3 regions of the Mycobacterium sp. NPDC004974 genome follow, and region 3 is predicted to be linked to each of the others. Evidence: predicted binding sites of a transcription regulator. Region 3 holds the regulator's gene; each other region holds the start of a gene.

Evidence for each region. Region 3 encodes LexA, which represses DNA repair genes until DNA is damaged. Its sites were predicted from a motif close to CGAACANNTGTTCG; they were not measured.
Region 1: the regulator LexA is predicted to act here: its motif matches at 1,543-1,556, upstream of cofD (2-phospho-L-lactate transferase).
Region 2: the regulator LexA is predicted to act here: its motif matches at 4,574-4,587, upstream of ACWEFV_RS12470 (error-prone DNA polymerase).

What each region holds. Positions count from the first base shown of each region.
Region 1 is NZ_JBSGAQ010000004.1:170,985-178,610, forward strand. It holds gene ACWEFV_RS11610 (DUF3499 domain-containing protein) at 58-477, opposite strand; gene ACWEFV_RS11615 (metallopeptidase family protein) at 609-1,031, shown strand; gene ACWEFV_RS11620 (WhiB family transcriptional regulator) at 1,079-1,468, opposite strand; gene cofD (2-phospho-L-lactate transferase) at 1,763-2,746, shown strand; gene ACWEFV_RS11630 (coenzyme F420-0:L-glutamate ligase) at 2,755-4,098, shown strand; gene ACWEFV_RS11635 (NUDIX hydrolase) at 4,131-4,643, shown strand; gene ACWEFV_RS11640 (SDR family NAD(P)-dependent oxidoreductase) at 4,653-5,489, shown strand; gene ACWEFV_RS11645 (DUF732 domain-containing protein) at 5,486-5,821, opposite strand; gene ACWEFV_RS11650 (mannose-1-phosphate guanylyltransferase) at 5,955-7,034, opposite strand; gene ACWEFV_RS11655 (glycosyltransferase family 2 protein) at 7,036-7,626, opposite strand, start outside.
Region 2 is NZ_JBSGAQ010000004.1:329,695-337,320, forward strand. It holds gene ACWEFV_RS12460 (XRE family transcriptional regulator) at 1-7, opposite strand, end outside; gene ACWEFV_RS12465 (hypothetical protein) at 326-1,264, shown strand; gene ACWEFV_RS12470 (error-prone DNA polymerase) at 1,276-4,560, opposite strand; gene ACWEFV_RS12475 (hypothetical protein) at 4,703-5,713, shown strand; gene ACWEFV_RS12480 (APC family permease) at 5,886-7,442, opposite strand; gene ACWEFV_RS12485 (universal stress protein) at 7,435-7,626, opposite strand, start outside.
Region 3 is NZ_JBSGAQ010000001.1:477,094-484,719, reverse strand. It holds gene ACWEFV_RS02415 (PhzF family phenazine biosynthesis protein) at 31-717, shown strand; gene nrdR (transcriptional regulator NrdR) at 730-1,185, opposite strand; gene ACWEFV_RS02405 (LysM peptidoglycan-binding domain-containing protein) at 1,350-1,841, opposite strand; gene lexA (transcriptional repressor LexA) at 2,085-2,804, shown strand; gene ACWEFV_RS02395 (LGFP repeat-containing protein) at 2,857-5,175, opposite strand; gene ACWEFV_RS02390 (acyl-CoA dehydrogenase family protein) at 5,355-6,515, opposite strand; gene ACWEFV_RS02385 (molybdopterin-dependent oxidoreductase) at 6,618-7,626, shown strand, end outside.

The DNA of each region.
Region 1 (7,626 bases), on a different contig from region 3:
GCCAGCCTAACCGTCGGGCGGCGTCGATACGTTCACTACTCTTGGCCCGACCGCTGTCTAGTCAGTGGGATCCGGCAACACCCGCAGGTGGCCGCGACGACGTCCGTTGGTCTCCGCGGGACGCGCCGGTGGCACCATCACCGCGCTGGTGCCCAGACCGGTGGAGGGATCGGAGAATCCGGCCACCACCCCGCCCCGGGACACCGCACCGGGTTGACCTTCGCGGACCGCATCGGCCAGCGCCACCAGATCGTCCTCGTCGGGATGGGTGGGCAGCGGCCCGGCGTGACGGACCAGCTCCCAACCGCGCGGCGCAGTGATGCGGCCGGCATGGCCGACGCACAAATCCCAGGAATGGGGCTCAGACACCGTGGCCAGTGGTCCGACTACCGCCGTGGAGTCGGAGTAGACAAAAGTCAGCGTCGCCACGGCATAGTGCGGGCACCCGGGCCGGCAGCAGCGACGGGGAACATTCACGCCCCAGAGATTACTTTGGACGATCGCTGTGGGCCGCCGGACACGCGCAGCCGTCGGGGCCCCGATCCCGAACCGTTACGATCATCGCCGTGGCCCAGCGCAACCCATGGCGATCGCGCCGCGGCCGCGATATGCGCGGGCCGCTACTTCCGCGCTCGGTTCCCGGCTGGCGCAGCCGGGCCGAGCGGTTCGACATGGCGGTGCTGGAGGCTTACGAACCGATCGAACGCCGGTGGGCGTCGCGGCTGCGAGAACTGGACGTCGCCGTCGATGAGATTCCGCGGATGTCCCCGAAAGACCCGGACAGTGTGCAATGGCCACCCGAGGTCATCGCCGATGGGCCGATCGCGCTGGCACGGCTGATACCTGCTGGGGTCGACGTCAGAGGGAACGCGACCCGGGCTCGAATTGTCTTGTTCCGCAAGCCCATCGAGCGCCGGGTCAAAGGATCCGATGAGCTTGCCGATCTGCTGCATGAAATCCTGGTGGCCCAAGTGGCCACCTATCTGGGAGTTGAACCGTCAGTCATCGACCCAACGATCGACGACGACTGACATCGAGCGCCGCACCCCTGCGATGAAGCGCCCTGCCGGGAAGAGCGTCAGATGATGCCGCGTTTGAGCCTGCGACGCTCCCGCTCGGACAGCCCTCCCCAAATTCCGAAACGCTCGTCATGCGCGAGCGCATATTCCAGGCATGCGTCCTTCACTTCGCATCCCTGGCAGATGCGCTTGGCCTCGCGGGTAGACCCGCCCTTCTCCGGGAAGAACGCCTCCGGGTCGGTCTGTGCGCACAGCGCACGTTCCTGCCATTGGTCGTCTTCGTCTTCCGGATCAACATCAATGTGTTCGGGTACCAAACTCAGCTGAGGACGTGCGGGCATCCCCAGCGGTGTCGGCCCGGCGTTGATGTGCGGTGCGTTGTCTACCGAGCCGAGTAGCCGGTTGTCGAACCGGACCACATGATCGAAATCGCCGCTCTCATAAGACATTATCCCCCGCCTCCTCACTCGGTCTCATAGATCCTAAGTGGAGCCCCACTATTGCGATGTGCGGTCACCCCATTCGAACAGTTGATCGAATCTCGGTCCGCGACACCGGAATCGGTCACCGACCGGGAAATGACACATATGTGATTACACACGTGTTAGCTGCCAGGGTCAAGCGCCGGGACGCGAATTCATACCATCTCGTAATGTCAAATCGGCGCGTCGCGACATCGGCGTGTCCTGCCCGTGACGACGTCGTTTCCATCCGCGCGCCCTCAGAGCTTAGGGTCGGACGTTGTGAAGATCACCGTTCTGGTCGGCGGCGTCGGAGGCGCCCGGTTTTTGCTGGGGGTACAGCACCTGTTGGGCCTCGGCCAGTTCGCCGGGAGCGACAGCAAGCATGAACTCACCGCGATCGTGAACGTGGGCGACGACGCGTGGATGCACGGCGTCCGGATCTGCCCGGACCTCGACACCTGTATGTACACCCTGGGTGGGGGCATCGATCCCGAGCGCGGCTGGGGTCACAAGGATGAGACCTGGCACGCCAAGGAAGAACTTGCCGCGTACGGCGTGCAACCTGACTGGTTCGGCCTGGGCGACCGGGACCTGGCCACCCATCTGGTCCGCACCCAGATGCTGCGCGCCGGCTACCCGCTGTCGCAGGTCACCGAGGCGCTGTGCAAGCGCTGGTCACCGGGTGCGCGGCTGTTGCCGGTCACCGACGACCGCAGCGAGACCCACGTGGTGATCACCGACCCCGAAGACGGCGAACGACGGGCGATCCACTTCCAGGAGTGGTGGGTGCGCTACCGCGCACAGGTGCCCTCACACAGCTTCGCGTTCGTCGGTGCAGAACAGGCAACCGCCGCGCCGGGCGTCACCGACGCGATCGCCGAGGCCGACGTGGTGTTGCTGGCACCGTCGAATCCCGTCGTGAGCATCGGGCCGATCCTGCAGATCCCCGGTGTCCGCGGCGCGCTGCGTTCGACGAAGGCACCCGTGGTCGGCTACTCCCCCATCATCGACGGAAAACCGTTGCGCGGCATGGCAGATGAGTGTCTGTCCATCATCGGCGTGGAATCCACCTCGCAGGCCGTCGGCCAGCACTTCGGCGCCCGGTCGGGCACCGGGATCCTGGACGGCTGGCTGGTACACGAGGGCGATGACGCCGAGATCGAGGGCGTGGCTGTGCGCGCGGTACCGCTGCTGATGACCGACCCGCCGACCACCGCAGAGATGGTGCGGGCCGGTCTGGATGTGGCAGGCGTTGCGCTGTGACCACCGGGGTGAACACCGAGCACGGGTCTGCCGACCGGGTCGAGATTCTGCCGGTGCCAGGGCTTCCCGAGTTCCGACCCGGGGATGATCTGGCCGCCGCCCTCGCCGAGGCGACGCCGTGGCTGCGTGACGGGGACGTGCTGGTCATCACCAGCAAGATCGTGTCCAAGTGTGAAGGCCGCATCGTCACCGCCCCTTCCGACCCAGACGAGCGGGACACCCTGCGGCGCAAGCTCATCGACGCCGAGGCGGTCCGCGTGCTGGCACGCAAGGGCCGGACCCTGATCACCGAGAACGCCATCGGACTTGTCCAGGCCGCCGCCGGAGTCGACGGCTCCAATGTCGACTCGAACGAATTGGCCCTGCTGCCGGTCGATCCCGACGGCAGCGCACAGGCGCTTCGCGAAAACCTGCGTGAGCGACTCGGCGTCACGGTCGCCGTCGTGATCACCGACACCATGGGCCGCGCCTGGCGCAACGGCCAGGCCGATTTCGCCATCGGCGCATCCGGGCTCACCGTGCTGCACGGTTATGCGGGCGCACGCGATCGGCACGGTAACGAACTTCTGGTCACCGAGGTGGCGGTGGCCGACGAGATCGCTGCGGCAGCCGATCTGGTCAAGGGCAAGCTCACTGCGATCCCCGTCGCGGTGGTGCGTGGGCTGGAGCTGACCGACGACGGATCGAACGCCCGCACGCTGCTGCGGTCCGGCGAGGACGATTTGTTCTGGCTCGGTACCGCCGAGGCAATCGAGATGGGGCGCAACCAAGCTCAGCTACTGCGTCGCTCAGTGCGCACGTTCTCCGACGAACCGGTCGACCACGCACTCATCGAAGCCGCCGTCAGCGAGGCACTCACCGCGCCCGCCCCGCATCACACCCGCCCGGTGCGCTTCGTCTGGGTGCAGGACGGTGCCGTGCGGACCCGGCTGCTGGACCGGATGAAGGACCGGTGGCGGGCCGATCTCACCGGGGACGGCCGGGACCCGGAGTCCGTCGAGCGCCGCGTGAACCGCGGTCAGATCCTGTACGACGCCCCGGAACTGGTGATTCCGTTCCTGGTTCCCGACGGCGCCCACAGCTATCCCGACGAGGCCCGCACCCAGGCCGAGCACACGATGTTCACCGTCGCCGTGGGTGCGGCGGTGCAGGCCCTGCTGGTGGCGCTGGCGGTACGCGACGTGGGCAGCTGCTGGATCGGCTCGACCATCTTCGCCGGTGACCTGGTGCGTGCCGAGCTCGATCTGCCTGCGGACTGGGAGCCGTTGGGCGCCATCGCGATCGGTCACGCCGCCGATCCGCAACCGCCGCGCGACCCGGTGCCCACCGACGGCCTGCTGGTCGTGAAGTGAGCGCCGAGAGCCTGCACGCCTCCGCCGTCGAGATGCTGACGCATTGGCAGACAGCCGATCCCGGCCAGGACACCCTGCGGTACGCGGTGCTGTCGTTTCTGGCCGCCCGTCCCGACGCCTGCCTGCGCGCATGCGTACCCGGCCACATCACCGCCTCGGCACTGGTGGTCGATCACACCGGAACCCAGACGTTGCTCACCCTGCATCCCCGCTTCGGCCGCTGGTTGCAGCTCGGCGGGCACTGTGAGGAAACAGATTCCGACATTCGCTCCGCCGCACTGCGCGAGGCCACCGAGGAGTCCGGCATCACCGGGCTGACCATCGACCCGCAGTTGGCCGCGCTACACGTGCATCCGGTGACCTGCTCGCTGGGTGTGCCGACCCGCCACCTCGACATGCAGTTCGTGGTGCGGGCACCGGAAGGCGCCGAGATCGCCTGCAGCGACGAGTCTCTGGACCTGCGCTGGTGGCCGTTGGACGCGCTGCCGGAGAGCACCGACTTCGGCCTTCAACAACTCACCGACTCTGTCACCGGAACGGTCTAGTCTGGGCCGGTGAACCCGGAGCGCAGGACCATCGTCATCACCGGCGCCAGCGACGGCGTCGGTGCCGCGGCCGCCCGCCAGTTGAGCCGGCGTGGCGACAACGTCGTGGTGGTTGGCCGGTCACCCGGTAAGACTGCGGCGGTGGCCGGCGCGCTCGGCGCCGACCACCTCGTTGCCGACTTCGCCGAACTCAGCCAGGTCCGCGATCTGGCCGCCCAGTTGGTGGATCGGTATCCGCGCATCGACGTGCTGGCCAACAACGCCGGCGGCATCATGAGCGGAACCCGGCAGGCGACCGTCGACGGCTTCGAGAAAACCTTCCAGGTCAACCACCTGGCCCCGTTCCTGCTGACCACCCTGCTGCTGGATCGCCTGATCGACGCCAAGGCATCGGTGATCAACACCTCCAGCGTGGGTAACCGGCTGTTCGGCCACATAGACATCACCGACCTGAACCACGAACGCGGTTTCAAGGCGCAGAAGGCCTACGGCGATGCAAAGCTGGCCAACATCCTGTTCACCAAGGAACTGCACCGCCGCTACCACTCTGCTGGGATCTCCACGGCCTCGTTCCACCCGGGCTCGGTGGCCTCGAACTTCGGCGCGGAGGCCAACAACCCGGCCTTGGAACTGCTCTACCGCACACCGCTGAAGAAGCTCCTCCTGGTCAGCCCGGACAAGGGGGCAGATCAGTTGGTATGGCTGGCCACGTCGACCCCGGGCTCCGACTGGACGTCCGGACAGTACTACGCCCGGCGCAAGCCCGGTCGGCCGAACAAGCAGGCCAACGATCCTGTTCTGGCACAACAGCTCTGGGACCGCAGCGCGGAGATGGTCGGCGTCTAACCGGGCGCCTGCGTGCAGTACGCCCGGCGGGCGGCACGCAACGCAACCGCGGCCTGCTCCGGCGTGGCCGCATACTGTCCTGCCATCTGGTCGATCACCGCAGATGCGGGCTGACCGGTGTAGAGCAGACGGCACATCTCCCGGCCCACCAGCAGCAACTGGTCGTCATCGCCGGGAAAGACACCTCGTGTGGCCTTGAGATAGGCGTTGTCTTCACCGGTCAGCGGTATCGGCCAGGCCGCCGCCTCCGGCGCGGTGGCTCCGAAAACCCCTCCGAGCACCAACGCCGCCGCGAGCGGCGCCACCGCCTTACGTCCCAGTCCGTTCAACATGGTCCTCCCCTTTCGCCCATCGAATCTTAAGGCGCGGCAGAGGTCGGCAAATACACTTCTTGTGTCAACGCCGAGACGACGGCCTGGGATGCGGTGCCGCCAATTCTCGTCAGAAGCGTAGTTTCGGCGCAGTTCAGACGTCGGTGGAGTACCGGATGCCGCCGTCCGGGATGTTCACCCCGGGCCACACCCTGGCACCGCGCAACAATTCGCAGCGGGCACCGATGTCGGCCCCGTCGCCGATCACGCCGTCGCGGATCAGTGCCCGCGGGCCGATGCGGGCGCCGAAGCCGATGATCGAACGTTCAATCACCGCACCGGCTTCCACGCGCACGCCATCGAAGATCACCGCGCCGTCGAGCCGTGCGCCTGCACCGATCTCGGCTCCGCGGCCCACCACGGTGCCGCCGATCAACAAGGCGCCGGGAGCGACCGCCGCACCTTCATGGACCAGGGACTCACCGCGCTGGCCGTTGAGCGCCGGCGAAGGCGCGATGCCACGGACCAGATCGGCCGATCCGCGCACGAAATCCTCGGGTGTGCCCATATCGCGCCAGTAGGAGGTGTCGACGTACCCGCACACCTTCAGCCCGTCGGCGAGAAGGCCCGGGAACACCTCGCGTTCGACCGATACCGGCCGGCCCTTCGGGATCTGGTCGATGACATGCTTTTTGAACACATAGCAGCCGGCGTTGATCTGGTCGGTCGGCGGATCCTGGGTCTTCTCCAGGAATGCCGTCACGCGGCCGTCGGCATCGGTGGGCACACAACCGAACGCACGCGGGTCACTGACGCGCACCAGATGCAGCGTGAGGTCGGCCTGGTGGGTGTCATGTGACTCCAGCAGCGCGCCGAGGTCGGCCGCCGACAGCACGTCACCGTTGAACACCATGGCCGTGTCGTAGCGCAGCTTGTCCGCCACGTTGGCGATGCCACCACCGGTGCCGAGAGCCTCTGTCTCGGTGACGTATTCGATCTCGAGCCCGAGATCGGAGCCGTCACCGAACGCCTCCTCGAAAACCTCGGCCTTGTACGAGGTGCCCATCACCACATGATTGATCCCGGCCGCGGAGATCCGCGCCAGCAGATGGGTGAGGAACGGAACTCCGGCCGTCGGCAGCATCGGCTTGGGCGCCGAGAGCGTCAGGGGCCGAAGCCGGGTGCCTCGTCCACCGACGAGGACGACAGCGTCCACCTCCGCGGGATTGATCACGTCAGTGCCCTTTCGCATGTTTACGTCGCGAACTACCGACCACCAGGCCCGCACGTGCTGCCAGCGCGCCCCGAATCGTCCACCGTAACGGCGCCTGCCAGGGCGCCGGATACCGATCAGCCAAAAAAGTGTAGGTACTGCGGTGGTGGGCGGCCAAGTTGCGCGCCGGGTCACGGCCGGTGGAGTGGCCCTTGTCGTGCAGCACCTCGGCCGACGGCACATAGACGTTCTGCCACCCGGCCCGGGCGATCCGGTCACCGAGGTCGACGTCCTCCATATACATGAAGTAGCGCTCGTCGAACCCGCCGACGGCGTCGAAGGCCGCCCGGCGCATCAACAGGCACGAACCGGAAAGCCAACCGACTTCGCGCTCAGTGGGATCCTGGCGGTCCTGGCGGTAGGCCGCCGTCCACGGATTCGACTTCCAGAACGGGCCGACCACGGCATGCATGCCGCCGCGAACCAGGCTGGGCTGGTGCCGCGCCGACGGGTAGACCGAGCCGTCGGGGTCACGGACCAACGGCCCGAGTGCCCCGGCCTGCGGCCAGCGCCGGGCCGCGTCGAGCAGCAGATCGATCGAGTGGGGCCCCCA
Region 2 (7,626 bases), on a different contig from region 3:
GTCCCATGGGCCCTCAATTCTCCAGCGAAAAGATCAACAGAAAGTGAGCGGCCGGTTGCTGGCCCCGTAGGTCCGATTCACCGCCGCTCGCGGTGAGCACGCCGATGACACTAGCGGTTTCCGAGCGGCCCGTCATCGCTAGGGGCACTTGAAGAATGACGAAAAACAGGGTATGCGAACACGGGTGCCGCCGGCCGGTAGCACCTGCCGCCGAGGATGGCCCTACTCTGAACGCCGGCCCGGTGGCAGGCTTGGCCGATGGGAGGTCGACATGGCCGGACTAACTGAATCGACAAGGGTCGCTGAGTCTTCAGGGGGTGCCCCGTTGAACTACGGCCAGAGCGGTGAAACGACCGAGCCGATGCGGGTGGCTGCGGTGGATCAAGACCCGGCTCCCAAAGCCATGTCGATCGACACCAAGGCCGGTATCGGTTGGCTGGTGTGCGGCGGCCTGGGCAGCCTGGCCGTCATCTGGTACCTGCTGTTCAGCCCGGGCGAGCTCGGCAGCAAGGCCGAGTGGTTCTTCGGTGCCGTCGTCTTTGTCGTCGTGATGGTGACGATGTGGCTGACCCTCACCGTCCAGCGTCAGGCCAAATACGACATCGCCCAGGCCGACGAGCGTCTGCGCCGCGAGCTCGCGGCCGCCGACGAACGCTCGGCGCTGGAACTCGCCCTGACCCAGAAATGGCATCGGGCCCAGATGGAGTCGCAGCAGAAGCTGCACGATGCCGAACTGGTGGCCCAGCGGGAACTGGCCCGGATCGAGCGCAACAACCTGCTCGAACAACTTCAGAAGCAGGCGATGATCGAGGTGTCGCGTGCGATCGGCGCACACACCCGGATGCTCGCCACGTTGTGGACCGAAGGCGCGACGCAACTGCGCAACCCGGACCGCGACGAGCGGGAAACCGCGATGAACGCGCTCTTCGAGCAGATCAGCCAAGTCGTCAGCGACGTTTCGGTCGAGCTGGACAACGCCCACCTGCTCAGCCAGGACGACCGTCTGCAGGATGCGCTGAACCGGGTCAACGACGCGGTGCTGTTGGCCATCCAGGTCGCCGAGGACCTGCACGCCGACGTGGTCGAGGGACGGGCCCCGGAAACCAACCCCATCCCGGCAGTCCAACGCCTGCTGCACGAGCGGGCCACCGCCGCGCGGCGGCTGGCGTGGTCGCTGCTGCGGACCGGGCTTGAGGACAGCACCAGCGCGAGCCCGCCCAGCGTCTCCACCGTCTCCATCGCCTCCAGCGCCGATCCGAGCTGACCGCCGGGGCCTCAGCGGAAGTCTCGCGACCGGGAGCCGACCCTCAGCTCGACCGGGCTCATCCGGTCGGCGATCACGGTGACCGCACCGCTGGCGTTCTGCACGATGCCGCGGACCACCAGTGCCGGCGCCGTCTGCGCCAGCTTGCGGTAACGCGCCCACACCCCGGGCGCACACAGCACGTTGACCATCCCGGTCTCGTCTTCCAGGTTCATGAACGTCACCCCCTGTGCGGTCGCCGGACGCTGCCGGTGAGTTACCGCCCCGGCAACCAGGATCCGGGTTCCGTCGACGACATCCAGCAACCTGTCGGCGGGAATCACGCCCAGCGCGTCGAGGTCGGCGCGCAGGTACTGGGTGGGATAGCTGTCCGGCGAGACACCGGTAGCCCACACGTCGGCGGCCGACAGCTCCAGCGCGCTCATCCCCGGCAGCGGCGGGACATGTGAGGACGAGCCCACCCCCGGCAGCCGGTCCGGCCGCTGGGTGGCCGCCGCACCCGCGGCCCACAGCGCCTCGCGCCGGCTTACCCCGAAACAACCCAGCGCACCGGCGGTGGCCAGCGCCTCGGTCTGGGATACCGACAGCTGCACCCGGTTGGTCAGGTCGATCAGGGTGGTGAACGGCCCGTTGGCATTTCGTTCGTCGACCAGACGCCCCGCCAACTCGTCACCGATGTGGCGGACACTGCCCAACCCCAGCCGCACGTCCATGCCGTGGTTCTCGCATGTCGCGTAGGCCAGGCTGGCGTTGACATCGGGGCCGTGTACCACCACCCCGTGCCTGCGCGCGTCTGCGACCAGCGACTGCGGCGAGTAGAACCCCATCGGCTGGGCCCGCAGCAGTGCCGCGCAGAACGCCGCCGGATGGTGCAGTTTGAACCACGACGAATAGAAGACGAGGGACGCGAAACTCAGCGAATGACTTTCCGGGAAACCGAAATTGGCGAACGCCTCCAGCTTCTCGTAAATCCGCTCGGCCACCTCGCCGGTGATGCCGTGAAGTTCGGCCATGCCGGCGTAGAACCGGCTGCGCAGCCTGCGCATCTTCTCGGTGGAGCGTTTGGAGCCCATCGCCCGGCGCAGCTGGTCGGCCTCGGCCGCGGTGAAACCCGCACAGTCGACCGCCAATTGCATGAGCTGTTCCTGGAACAGCGGGATGCCCAGCGTCTTGCGCAGTGCGGATTCCATGGACGGATGGTCGTAGGTGACGTCCTCCAGACCGTTGCGGCGACGAATATAGGGATGCACTGAGCCACCCTGGATCGGGCCGGGCCGGATCAGCGCCACCTCCACCACCAGGTCGTAGAACTCCCTCGGCTTGAGCCGGGGCAGGGTGGCCATCTGCGCGCGGGACTCCACCTGGAACACCCCGACCGAGTCGGCTTTCTGCAGCATCTCGTAGACCGCCGGTTCGGACAGATCCAGCTTGGCCAGGTCGACGGCGATGCCCTTGTGCTCGGCCAGCAGATCGATCGCATAGTGCAGCGCCGAGAGCATACCGAGGCCCAGCAGGTCGAACTTGACCAAACCGATTGCCGCACAGTCATCTTTGTCCCACTGCAGCACGCTGCGGTTGGCCATGCGGGCCCACTCCACCGGGCACACGTCGGCGATCGGGCGGTCACAGATCACCATGCCGCCCGAGTGGATACCGAGGTGGCGCGGCAGGTTGGCGATCTGGGTGGCCAACTCGATCACCGGCTGCGGAATGTCCTCGGCCTCCGGCGAGTCCGGGCGACCGTTCCACCGGCTGAGCTGCTTGCTCCAGGCGTCCTGCTGTCCCTGGGAGAAACCCAGCGCCCGGGCCATGTCGCGGACCGCGCTGCGGCCGCGATAGGTGATGACGTTGGCCACCTGTGCGGCGTAGTCACGGCCGTAACGCTCGTAGACGTACTGAATGACGTTCTCGCGCAAGTCCGATTCGATGTCGATGTCGATGTCCGGCGGCCCGTCGCGGGCCGGAGACAGGAACCGTTCGAACAACAGCTCGTTGGCGATCGGGTCGACGTTGGTGACCTTCAGTGCGTAGCAGACCGCCGAGTTGGCCGCCGATCCCCTGCCCTGGCACAGGATGTCGTTGTCCCGGCAGAACCGGGTGATGTCGTGCACCACAAGGAAATAGCCGGGGAACTTCAGCTGCTCGATGATGCGCAGCTCGTGTTCGATCTGCGCATAGGCCTTTCTCGCGTTGTCCACGGGCCCGTACCGCTCGGCCGCCCCGGCCATCACCAACTCGCGCAGCCAGCTGTCCTCGGTGTGCCCGGCCGGGACGTCGAACGGTGGCAGCTGCGGGGCGATGAGCGCCAGACCGAACGCACACTGCTCACCGAGATTGGCTGCGGCCGTCACGATTTCGGTACCGAACAGCCGGGCCATCTCCTCCCCCGACCGCAGGTGGGACCCGCCCAGCGGGGCCAGCCAGCCCGCCGCGGTGTCCATCGAGTTCCTGGCCCGGATCGCCGCCATCGCCATTGCCAGCCGGCCCCGGTCAGGGGCGGCGAAGTGCGCACCCGTGGTGGCAACCACATCGAGGCCGAACCGCGGGGCCAGCCCGGCCAGGACGGCATTGCGTTCGTCGTCACACGGATGGCCGTGATGCGCGAGCTCGATACTGACCCGGCCGGCCCCGAATCGGTCCACCAGGTCGGCCAGGGCGGCCGCGGCGGCTTCCGGCCCACCGCAAGAAAGCGCCTGGCGGACATGGCCTTTACGGCATCCGGTGAGAATGTGCCAGTGCCCACCGGCAGCCTCGGTGAGCCCGTCGAAGTCATAGCGGGGCTTACCCTTCTCACCACCGGCCAGGTGCGCCTTTGCGATCTCGCGGGACAACCTCCGGTAGCCCTCCGGCCCACGGGCCAGTACCAGCAGATGCGGGCCGGGCGGGTCGGGATCCTCGGTGCGGGGAATGTTCCCCAACGACAACTCGGCGCCGAAGACGGTGGCCACGTCCAACTCCCTGGCCGCCTCGGCGAACCGGACCACGCCGTAGAGCCCGTCGTGATCGGTCAGCGCGATCGCCCGCAGGTTCAGCCGGGCCGCCTCCTCGACCAGCTCCTCCGGCGTGCTCGCGCCGTCGAGGAAGCTGTACGCCGAATGTGCGTGCAGTTCGGCGTAACGGACCGATGTCCGCGGCCGGTCGAGTTCCGGCGGCTGATAACTACCGCGCTTACGCGACCAGGCCGGGCTGTCCCCGCCGTCGCCCGCGGGCTCCAACGGCAGTCCGGAACGGCGGGGCTTGCCGGTAAGTACCCGCTCCATCTCCGACCAGCTCGGCGGTCCGTTATGCCAGCCCACCACGTCAGTGTATCGAACATTTGTTCGAGATCCAGCGGGGTGTGTCCATCCTGCCCGAACATGTAGGTCACCTCGTGATGCCGATCACGCCGCCGCCCCCTACGATGCCCGTGGGCTGGGGATCCGCTGTGAAAGGACGGTAATGGCGTCAACGAAGTACATCGGCTATGTCGGTGGTGTCGCGGTCGCGGCGGGAGTCGGGGCGGCGATCGCCGTGGCCGGCCAGGGCACCGCACACGCTGATTCGACGGACGGTGCGTCCAAGGAATCGACCAGCAGCAGTACATCGCAGCACGTCAACGCCGGGCCGAAGCGCGGTGAGGCCAAGGCCGGTGACACCAAGCGGGCCAAGCCCCTGTCCACGTTCAAGGACAACATCGACAAGCAGGCCGACAAGATCGAGAAAGCGGCGGCACACGTCAACAAGGCCGTTCAGGCCGCCAAGCCCGCCAAGCCCGTGTCCGTCAAGCCCAAGCCGAAGCTCAGTGCCGACGAGTTCGAGGCCGGCCAGGTCGCCAAGCTCAAGGACCTGTTCAACCCCAAGCAGGCCGCGACTCCCAAGCCTTCGCCCGTGGTGGCAGACCAGCCGGAGACCGAGTCCGTCGCGCAGCCGAAGAGCGGGACCTTGGCCACCCCGAAGCTCGGCGCGGTGCGGACCCAGGCCGATACCGCTGAGGCACGGGCGGATACACCGTGGAACCCCAACCCGTTCCGCGACGACGATCCGGAGCCGACGGACATCCCCGAGCCGATCCTGAATCTCCGGAACGCGTTGATGAACACCGCACTTCCCGACGAACTCGACCCGTTCATCAGGGAAGCCACCGAGCAGATCTACCGGGGCAGTCAAATCGTGCCGTGGGTGAACGCGGTGATTCCGATCAGCAAGATTCTGCCAAGCCTGGCGCCCGCCCTCGGCGATGATGCCGCGGCCCGCGATGCACGGCAGACGATCATCAACGAGCTGATCAAGACCACCCCGCCGGGATCGCTCCTGTACTACGGGTACGACATTGCCGTCGACCTGCTCAACGTGGAAGACCAAGGCGCCGATCTCAAGGTGCAGGCCGTCACCACGGTGTGGGATCTGCTCGATCCGTTCGAGCTGGCGCACAACAAAGGCAACTCCGGCATCGGCGGCGCGGCCGGATAGTTCGCGCACGTAACGTGGTGGCGATTTTCGAGGGGTTATTTTTGCGCCACCACGTTACATACGCGGAAAGTGAGCGTGGCCCCGCCACTGTGCCGCGCAAACAGCGCGATGTGGATCTAAATGACGTGCACTGTCGCTTATTTCACTGAATTCGCTGAACTGGAGAGTATGCCTACTCCACGAGCGACGGTGTGTCGTGCCGCAATGTCTCGCCCCTGAAGAATGCCGGGCTGACCGACCGCCAGACGAACATGAGCACGACGCCGAGCAGCAGGATGCCGAAGCCCATGAAGAACACCAGTCCGATACCGCCGATCGCGGCGCCGCTTCCGTTCTCCGGATCCATGCTCTCCTTGATCGCGAGGACGAACACCCAGGCCAGCACCAGGCCGCCGATCAACGGGAACAGGAACTTGAACAGCACGTTGTGGGCGCTGGTGAACAACTCCCGACGGAAATACCAGACGCAGGCGAACGCCGTGATGCCGTAGTACCAGCAGATCATGATGCCAAGGGCGGCAATGGTATCCAGTAGCGCACTCTCGGACAGCAGACTCACCACGGTATAGAACACCCCGGTGACCACGCCGGCGACGACAGTGGCGAAGGTGGGCACCAGATAACGCGGGCTGACCTCGGCGAATCTGGGCGGGAAAGCCTTGTAGGCCCCCATGGCGAGCATGGCCCGCGCCGCGGGCAGGAACGTGGTCTGCAGGCTCGCCACCGACGAGGCCAGGATCGCCAGGAACAGCAGCGGCCCGGCATAGGTGCCCAGCACAGGGTCGGCCAACGCGGCGAACACGTTCTCCGCATTGTCGGGATTGCCCAGGCCCAGATCGGTTTCACCGACCCCGGCGTACATCATCACCGCGACGGCGATGAGCAGATACGTCGCCAGGATGGACAGCACGCACAACAGCCCGGCGCGGCCCGGCACCTTCGTCGGGTCCTTGGACTCCTCCCCCAGCGTCAGGCAGGTGTCCCAGCCCCAGAACGCGAATATCGACCCGGTCACACCAACGGCGAAGACGCCGAAGGTAAGTCCGGTGAGTGGGTTGAACCAGTCCAGGTCGAAGGACAGCCCGGCCGGCGCGTCACCGCGACCCACATGCACCAGCGCCATCACCGCGAACGCCAGCAGCACCACCATCTGGAACCCGACCAGCACGTACTGCACCCGTTCACTGGTGGTGATACCGCGACTGGCAATGGCGGTGGCAATGGCCAGGAACACCAGCGTGGTGGCGATGTTGATGACCTTGTTGCCGGCGAGCTCGGCGATCGGGTGGTGGTTGGTGACCCGGGCGATGAACAGGTAGAAGAACTCGACGGCGATCGCGGCGAGGTTGGACAGGACGATGATCGAGGCCATCACCATGCCCCACCCGCACATCCAGCCGACATACGGGCCAAATGCCTTGGTGGACCACGTGAACGACGCGCCGCAGTCCGGCGCCCGCGAGTTCAATTCGCGGTAGGCGTAGGCAGTCAGGAACATCGGGATGAACCCGGCGATGAAGATCGCCGGCATCTTCAGTCCGACGGCCGCGACGATCAACCCGATGCTCGCCGTCAGCGTGTACCCCGGTGCCACACACGAGATCCCGAGAATCGCACCCGAGAACGTGCCGACCTTGCCTGCGGCCAGCCCCTTGGACACCAGCCCCGCGGAGTGTTCGGCGTCCTCGAGCTTCTGGTGGGACTCGTGTTCCGATGCGGACTCAGCCATGAGCGTCCTCGCCGTCTTTCAGTTCGTCCCGGGGCACAACCACCATCGGCACGTCCAACACCCGCAACATCTTGGCCGCGGTGGAACCGAGGAAGATCCGCCGCGGTGCACTGAGCCGACTGGATCCGACCATGATGATGTCGCCTTCATCCCAGCCCAACTGTTCGACGGCGGCCTCGACGCT
Region 3 (7,626 bases):
GGAGCGTGAGCTGCGACGTAGCATCGATCTATGGCCATCGACGTCACCGTGTTACGAGTGTTCACCGACTCCGAAGGCAAGTACGGCAATCCGCTCGGGGTGGTCGACAACAGCACCGTCGCCCCCGGGGACCGGCAGCGGATCGCCACCGAATTGGGTTACAGCGAAACCATATTCATCGATCTGCCACAGCCAGGCGGTAACTCGGCCAGCGCCCACATCTTCACCCCGGCCACCGAACTCCCGTTCGCCGGGCACCCGACGGTCGGCGCGTCGTGGTGGCTGCGTGAGACCGGGTTGCCGGTCCACACCCTGCGAGTGCCCGCGGGGATCCTCCAGGTCGAGTACGACGGAGATCGCGCCGTCGTCAATGCGCGCTCGGAATGGGCTCCGGAGTTCGCCATCTATGACTTGGCCTCTGTCGATGAGTTGCTCTCCGCCGACCCCGACGACTTCGACGATGCCGAGGAGAACTATCTGTGGGCCTGGATCGACGAGGCGAACGGAACCTTGCGCTCCAGGTCGTTCGCGCCGCACCTGGGCATTCCGGAGGATGAGGCCACCGGGGCGGCGGCGGTACGCATGACCGACTATCTCAGCCGGGATCTGACGATCATCCAGGGCAAGGGCTCGGTGATCGAGACCCGCTGGAGTCCGGAGGGCTGGGTTCGCCTGGCCGGCCGCGTCGTCAGCGATGGCACCACCCGACTGGACTGAACCTGGATCGAACTACGCCTCGGCGCGGTGGGCCCGCAGCGCCTCGATCTCGCGCTCGAAGTCCTCGGCTGACGAAAACGACCGATACACCGAGGCGAACCTCAAGTAGGCGACCTCGTCCAGTTCGCGCAACGGTCCCAGGATCGCCAAACCGACCTCGTGGCTGGGGATCTCCGGCGTGCCGAGTCCGCGGACGGCGTCCTCGACCTTCTGCGCCAATACGTTGAGGGCGTCGTCATCGACCTGCCTGCCCTGGCAGGACCGGCGTACCCCGCGGACGACCTTCTCGCGGCTGAACGGCTCGGTCACCCCGCTGCGCTTCACCACGGCCAGCACAGCTGTCTCCACTGTGGTGAATCGACGTCCACACTCGGGGCAGGACCGACGGCGCCGGATGGCCTGCCCTTCATCGGTCTCGCGCGAATCGACCACACGCGAATCAGGGTGACGGCAGAACGGACAATGCATTACCGCTCCTTCGTCATGCCGCCGGACAACTAGCTCGAGCGCCCTTGAGCGTACCCGCGATGCCAACGGGAGACTCACCGCCGGGTCCAGTGGGGTGTAGCGGCTCACGCCGACGCCGGCCAGTGTGGCTGGCAGCCACGACGATTCAACGGTCATCGCACTGCTCAGCCAACCGGGGCGAGCAGCGTCTGCCCTGCGTCGACTGCCACGGAGTCGAGCTGGTTGAGGTCACGGATCTGCTCGACGACCCGGGACACCGGGGCATCCGGGGCGACCCGCCGGGCCACCTGCTGCAGCGTCTCCCCCGACTTCACCTGGACCACCGCCAGTTCGGTCGGCGTCGGCGTCTCGGACCCCATGACCCCGCCGAGTTGGGCCACCAACCCCAGCCACACCGTGATGCCGGCGGCGACCAGCGCCAACAGGACCGTGGTCAGCGGCGTGATGGGCCGGCTGCGATGAGATGCCCGCGACATCAGCACTCCGGTTCCGCGGTACCGGACCGCACCGCCGGCGGGACGGGACGGCGCCGGCCGCTGGACCCGGCGCACCGGCCGGGGTGCGCCCGCGCCGAACTGGGCGCGGGGCGACTGCGACTGCGGAGTGGCCCGAACAGCGCGGGAACGGCTATCGGCGGGGATATCGATGATCGCCATCTGACTGCCTTTCGGTGGGACGTATTCGCTCTTGTGTTCGAACATAGTCGCTCAAGTGTTCGATGGATAGAACATGTGATCGAACTGTTGCCAAACGATAGAACGGGGTACCGACAAGTTCGGGCCACAAATCCCGCACACCGCCCACGCGACGGCCCTCGCGCATCCCACCTGCGGACACGCCCGCGACACACGTCGAACACATGTTTGATTAATGCTCGACCAGCGACTACATTCGGCCCCATGAGCGACGACCGCAGCAGGGATGGCAGCACCGACCGCCCGGCCGGATCGGACGGCGCGGGCCCACGCCGGGCCGAGGGCGGCCTCACCGACCGGCAACGGACAATTCTCGACGTGATCCGGGCGTCGGTCACCAGTCGCGGCTACCCGCCCAGCATCCGTGAGATCGGCGACGCGGTCGGCCTGACCTCGACGTCGTCGGTCGCCCATCAGTTGCGCACCCTGGAACGCAAGGGTTACCTACGACGCGACCCCAACCGGCCGCGCGCGGTCGACGTGCGTGGCGCCGACGATCCGGCAGCCGCGGTGGTGTCCACCGACGTGGCCGGCTCCGACGCGCTTCCCGAGCCGACGTTCGTCCCGGTGCTTGGGCGTATTGCCGCAGGCGGTCCCATCCTGGCCGAGCAGGCCGTCGAGGATGTCTTCCCGCTACCCCGCGAACTGGTCGGCGAGGGCTCGCTGTTCCTGCTCAAGGTCGTCGGGGACTCGATGGTCGACGCCGCCATCTGCGACGGCGACTGGGTGGTGGTGCGCCAACAGAGCGTGGCCGACAACGGGGAGATCGTGGCGGCCATGATCGACGGCGAGGCCACCGTCAAGACGTTCAAGCGGACCCGCGGTCAGGTCTGGCTGATGCCCCACAATCCGGCGTACGACCCGATCCCGGGTAACGACGCAGCGGTGCTCGGCAAGGTCGTCACCGTGATCCGCAAGATCTGACCGACCGAGATCGGACCCGGCCGAATCCGAAGGATGGCCGGGTCCGTTCGATTCAGTCCGTCCGCACGAATCCGTTGGTGCGAGCGAATTCCTCACTGGCGAACCAGATTTCGGCCACCGCGTCGTCATATTCACTGCTGTCGGGCGCCCAGTAACGGCCGGACTTCGTGTCGGCCTTGATGGGGTAGCCCTCCGGCGCGCGGCGCGCGTCCTCCAGCGGTAGGTGGATGGCCGTGGCACTGGGGATCTCGTCGAGTTCGATGGCCGCATGTCGCCCGCTGTGGGCCTCGCTGCTGTATGCCTCGGACTCGGTGATGACACGGGTCGGCGCCGTGTCGACATTGTCCTGATCGCTCGGCACGGCCAGGCCGCTCAACGCCGCGAAACCTTGCGCCTCGCGTGCGCCGCCGGCCGGACCTGCGAATGCCCCTGTATCCACCATGTCGTCGTCTGCGAGTTCGGCTTCGATCTCGTCGTCGGCGTCACCCTCGGCGACTTCCTCGAAGTCCGCATCGATGGGGGTGTCGAGGTCCTCGTCCTCTTCGAAATCGTCGTCGAAGTCATCCTCTTCGAAGTCGTCATCGTCCTGGTAGCCGTCGTCGTAGTCGTCGAAGCCCTGTCCCGCCTCCGGGCCGGCCAGCCGTGAGGAATCCTCCGGCGGCTCGTCGTCCTCGCCCGGTGATCCGTAGCCACTGGCCGATCCGTGGGGAGCGGCCCACTGGCTGACCGGGATCGCGATATCGGTCGGGCCGTCGAACGGGGACGCCACACCGCTCGCCGAATCCTCACCCGGCCCGGCGAAACGCGCCGTCGAGGCTTCACCGGCACCGTAGGCAGTGCTCGGCCGGTACCCGCTCGCCGCATCGGCGCCCCGGTCGTCGGCGAACTCGTCGTGGTCGTATCCCCGCGATTCGTAGTGCGCTTCGTCGTAGCGGCCGTCGTCATACTGCGGTTCGCCGGCACCGTCGTAGTCATCGTCGAACGGATCGTGGTCGAAGTCGTCATCGCCACCGGCACGGCGACGGTGCCACAGTGCCGCCCCCACGATCAGACCCGCGAGCAGCAGCACCGGAACCACCGCGATCAGCCACCACCAGCTCCAATGCCAGCTGAACGGCTTCTTCGCATCCGCGCCCGACGGCTGCGGACCACCGGCATGAGGCTGCCCGACACCCGGAACCTGCAGGCCACTCAACTCGGAGGCGAGTTTCGAGGGCTCGGTGGTGAACTTGTTGGCATCGCGGTCCCAGGAGATCGCTCCCCCGCTGAACCGCTGGCTGACGACGGTGCCGTCTTCGGTCTGGTCGGCCATCGGGGCGCCCAGTGCGCCCTTCGCCCCGCCCAGCTTGTCCCAGGCCGCCTTCATCGCGCCCCGGACGATCACCGCGCCGTAGTCGGGGGTCCAGAAGATGACGGGGTTGTCGGCCGCGGCGAAGGTGCTGATCCGGCTGTTCGGGCCCAGCCCGCCCTCGGACTCGCTGGCGGTCGGGAAGCCCAGATCGCCTTCGGGGCCGCCGACGCTCTCGTACTTCTCCAGCAGTTGACCCGTGATGGCATTGGCCCCGGTGGCCGGGGTGTAGAAGATCTTGCCGCCCGCGTAGTTCTGGCCGACGCCGCCGTCACCGATCGGGTACTGATCGCCGTCCTTGGCTCCCAGCGGGCCCATCGGCCCGCCTGCCGCCCGACGGGCCGCGGCGATCGCGGCGGCGGGATCCGACGGTACGTCCAGACCGGCGAGCTGATCGGCCAGTTCCGGCGGCACGGTGGTGAACGTCTTCGTCTTGCGGTTCCAGGAGATCTCACCGCCGGTGAACTTCTGGGAGCTCACATCGCCGTCGAACGTCTCGTCGTCGGCGGGAACGCCCAGCACTCCGGCCGAGCCGCCGAGCTTGTCCCACGCGGCGTTGATGGCGCCCCGGACCACCCGGGCACCCGTGGCCGGAGTCCAGAAGATGACGGGGTTGTCCGGCGCGCTCAACGTCGAGTTGCGGCTGTCCGGGGCACGCCCGGTGCCCTCGTCGATGGTGGGGAATCCCAGATCGCCGTCGGCTGCGCCGCCCAGCGACTCGTACTTCTCCAGAATCGCGCCCTGCATGAAATGCGCGCCGGTCGCCGGGGTGAAGAACATCTTGCCCCCGGCGAAGTTCTGCGCGAAGCCCGAACCCACCGCGTAGACGCCGCCTTGGCGCGGTCCCAGCGGCCCGCCGTCGCCGCCGTTCGCCTCCCAGGCGGCGGAGACCGCCGCGTCGGCATCCGACTCCGGGGTGGCCGACGCCACCGCCGGCCCCATCAAAGCAGCGACCACGAGTGCGAGCAGGCCGACCGCCAACCGCCACACGGCCGCGTTCAGCCTCGCTCCAGGCCTAGTCATGCGCTCTCCCCGCTCGTTCGGCAAAGTTTCCTCAGAAATGTCCCGCCCCGACAACTTTGCTTCAGCAGGTGAGGATAACCAAGGAACGTGGCCGATCATGCCCAAAAAAGCCGCAATATCTGGGTCTGACGACCCAGATATGGGCTTCTCGGGTCGTCAGGCGGGGTAGTTCGGACTCATCAGACGCCCAAACTGCGTCCGATGATCTCCTTCATGATCTCGGTGGTGCCGCCGTAAATGGTCTGCACCCGCGCGTCCAGGTAGGCCCGTGCGACCGGGTACTCCCGCATGTAGCCGTAGCCGCCGTGCAGCTGCAGGCAGCGGTCGATGAGGTCGACCTGCTTCTCGGTGGAGTACCACTTGGCCATCGCGGCCTGCTCCACGGTGAGCTTCTCGTCGAGGTGCAACCGGATGAACTCGTCGACCATCATCCGCACCACGGTGGCCTCGGTCGCCAGTTCGGCCAGCAGGAACCGGCTGTTCTGGAAGCTGCCGATGGGCTTGCCGAACGCCTTGCGCTCCTTGGTGTACTGCACCGTCTGCTCCAACACCGCTTCCATCGCCGCCGCGGCCATGATGGCGATCGAGATGCGTTCCTGCGGCAGGTTCTGCATCAGATAGACGAAACCCTGCCCTTCCTCGCCGAGGAGATTCTCGACCGGCACCTTGACATCGGTGAACGACAACTCGGCGGTGTCCTGGGCCTCCAGACCGATCTTGTCCAGGTGCCGCCCCCGCTCGAAGCCCTCCATTCCGCGCTCCACCACCAGCAGGGAGAAGCCCAGGGCCCCCTTCTCGGGGTCGGTCTGGGCGACGACGATCACGAGGTCGGAGTTGATGCCGTTGGTGATGAAGGTCTTCGACCCGTTGAGTACGTAGTGGTCGCCGTCGCGGACCGCGCGGGTCTTGATGCCCTGCAGGTCGCTGCCGGTACCGGGTTCGGTCATTGCGATCGCCGTGATCAATTCACCCGTGCAGAACTTGGGCAGCCAGCGCTGCTTCTGCTCCTCGGTGGCCAGCCGGAGCAGATATGGCGCGACGACGTCGTTGTGCAGGCTGAAGCCGATGCCGCTGTAGCGGCCGGCGACGGTCTCCTCGCAGACGATCGTGTTGTACCGGAAATCGTCGTTGCCGCCGCCGCCGTACTCCTCGGGCACCGCCGTGCCGAGAAAGCCCTGCTTACCCGCCTCGAGCCAGACGCCGCGGTCGACGATCTTGTCTTTTTCCCACTGGTCGTGAAACGGCGCGACGTGCTTGTCCAGAAACGCCCGGTACGACTCGCGGAACAGCTCGTGCTCCCGCTCGAACAACGTGCGGTCGTACTTCACAACACTGCCCATGGTGTGACCTCCGGTACTGGTTACGGATTTGGGGGCCAACCTATACCAACCGGGTGGTTGGTCAGCTCCGGGGAGGGCCGATACCGCCCGTAAACTCGGGCCATGCCCCAGTCCCCCGCGAGCCTCGCGCACTGGGGCGCCTTCACCGCCGACCTCGCCGACGGCGATATCACCGCCGTCACACCGCAGGCCGGCGACGCCGACCCTTCGCCGTTGCTCGGCAACCTCCCGGGCTCGATCCGGCACCGCTCCCGCATCGTCGGGCCCGCGGTCCGGCGCGGCTGGCTGAGGGACGGCCCCGGCCCCAGCAGCGAGCGGGGTGCCGACGAGTACGTCGCGGTGTCCTGGGACGACCTCACCGAATTGCTGGCCGACGAGCTGCGGCGGGTCGTCGACACCTACGGCAACGAGGCGATCTACGGCGGCTCGTACGGCTGGGCCAGCGCCGGACGCTTCCACCACGCCCAGAGTCAGGTGCACCGCTTTCTGAAAATGCTTGGCGGCTATACCTTTTCCCGCCATTCCTACAGCCTGGGCGCGACCGCGGTGATCATGCCCCGGGTGGTCGGAACCCACGACGACCTGTTCAAACGCTCCACCGACTGGGATGTCATCGCCGAACACACCGACCTGCTGGTCTGCTTCGGCGGTGTCGCGCTGAAGAACACCGGCATCAATCACGGTGGCACCACGGCACATCCGGCCCGCGATGCGCTGCGCCGGTTGCGTGACCGGGGCGCACAGATCGTGTCGTTGAGCCCGCTGCGCGACGATATCGACGGCGACTGTCATTGGCTGGCCCCGGTCCCCGGCACCGACGTGGCGGTGATGCTCGCGCTGGCCTACGTCCTGGCCACCGAGGGACTGGCCGATCTCGACTTCCTGGACACGCACTGCACCGGGTATCCGCGGTTCGAGCGGTACCTACTGGGCCGCGACGACGGCGTCGCGAAGAGCCCGCAGTGGGCCTCACGGCTCAGCGGCCTGCCGGCCGAGGAACTGACCGCACTGGCCCGGCGGATGGCCGCCTCGCGCACCCTGGTCACCGTCAGTTGGTCGCTGCAGCGGGTCCGGCATGGCGAGCAGGCTCCGTGGATGGGCCTGACCCTGG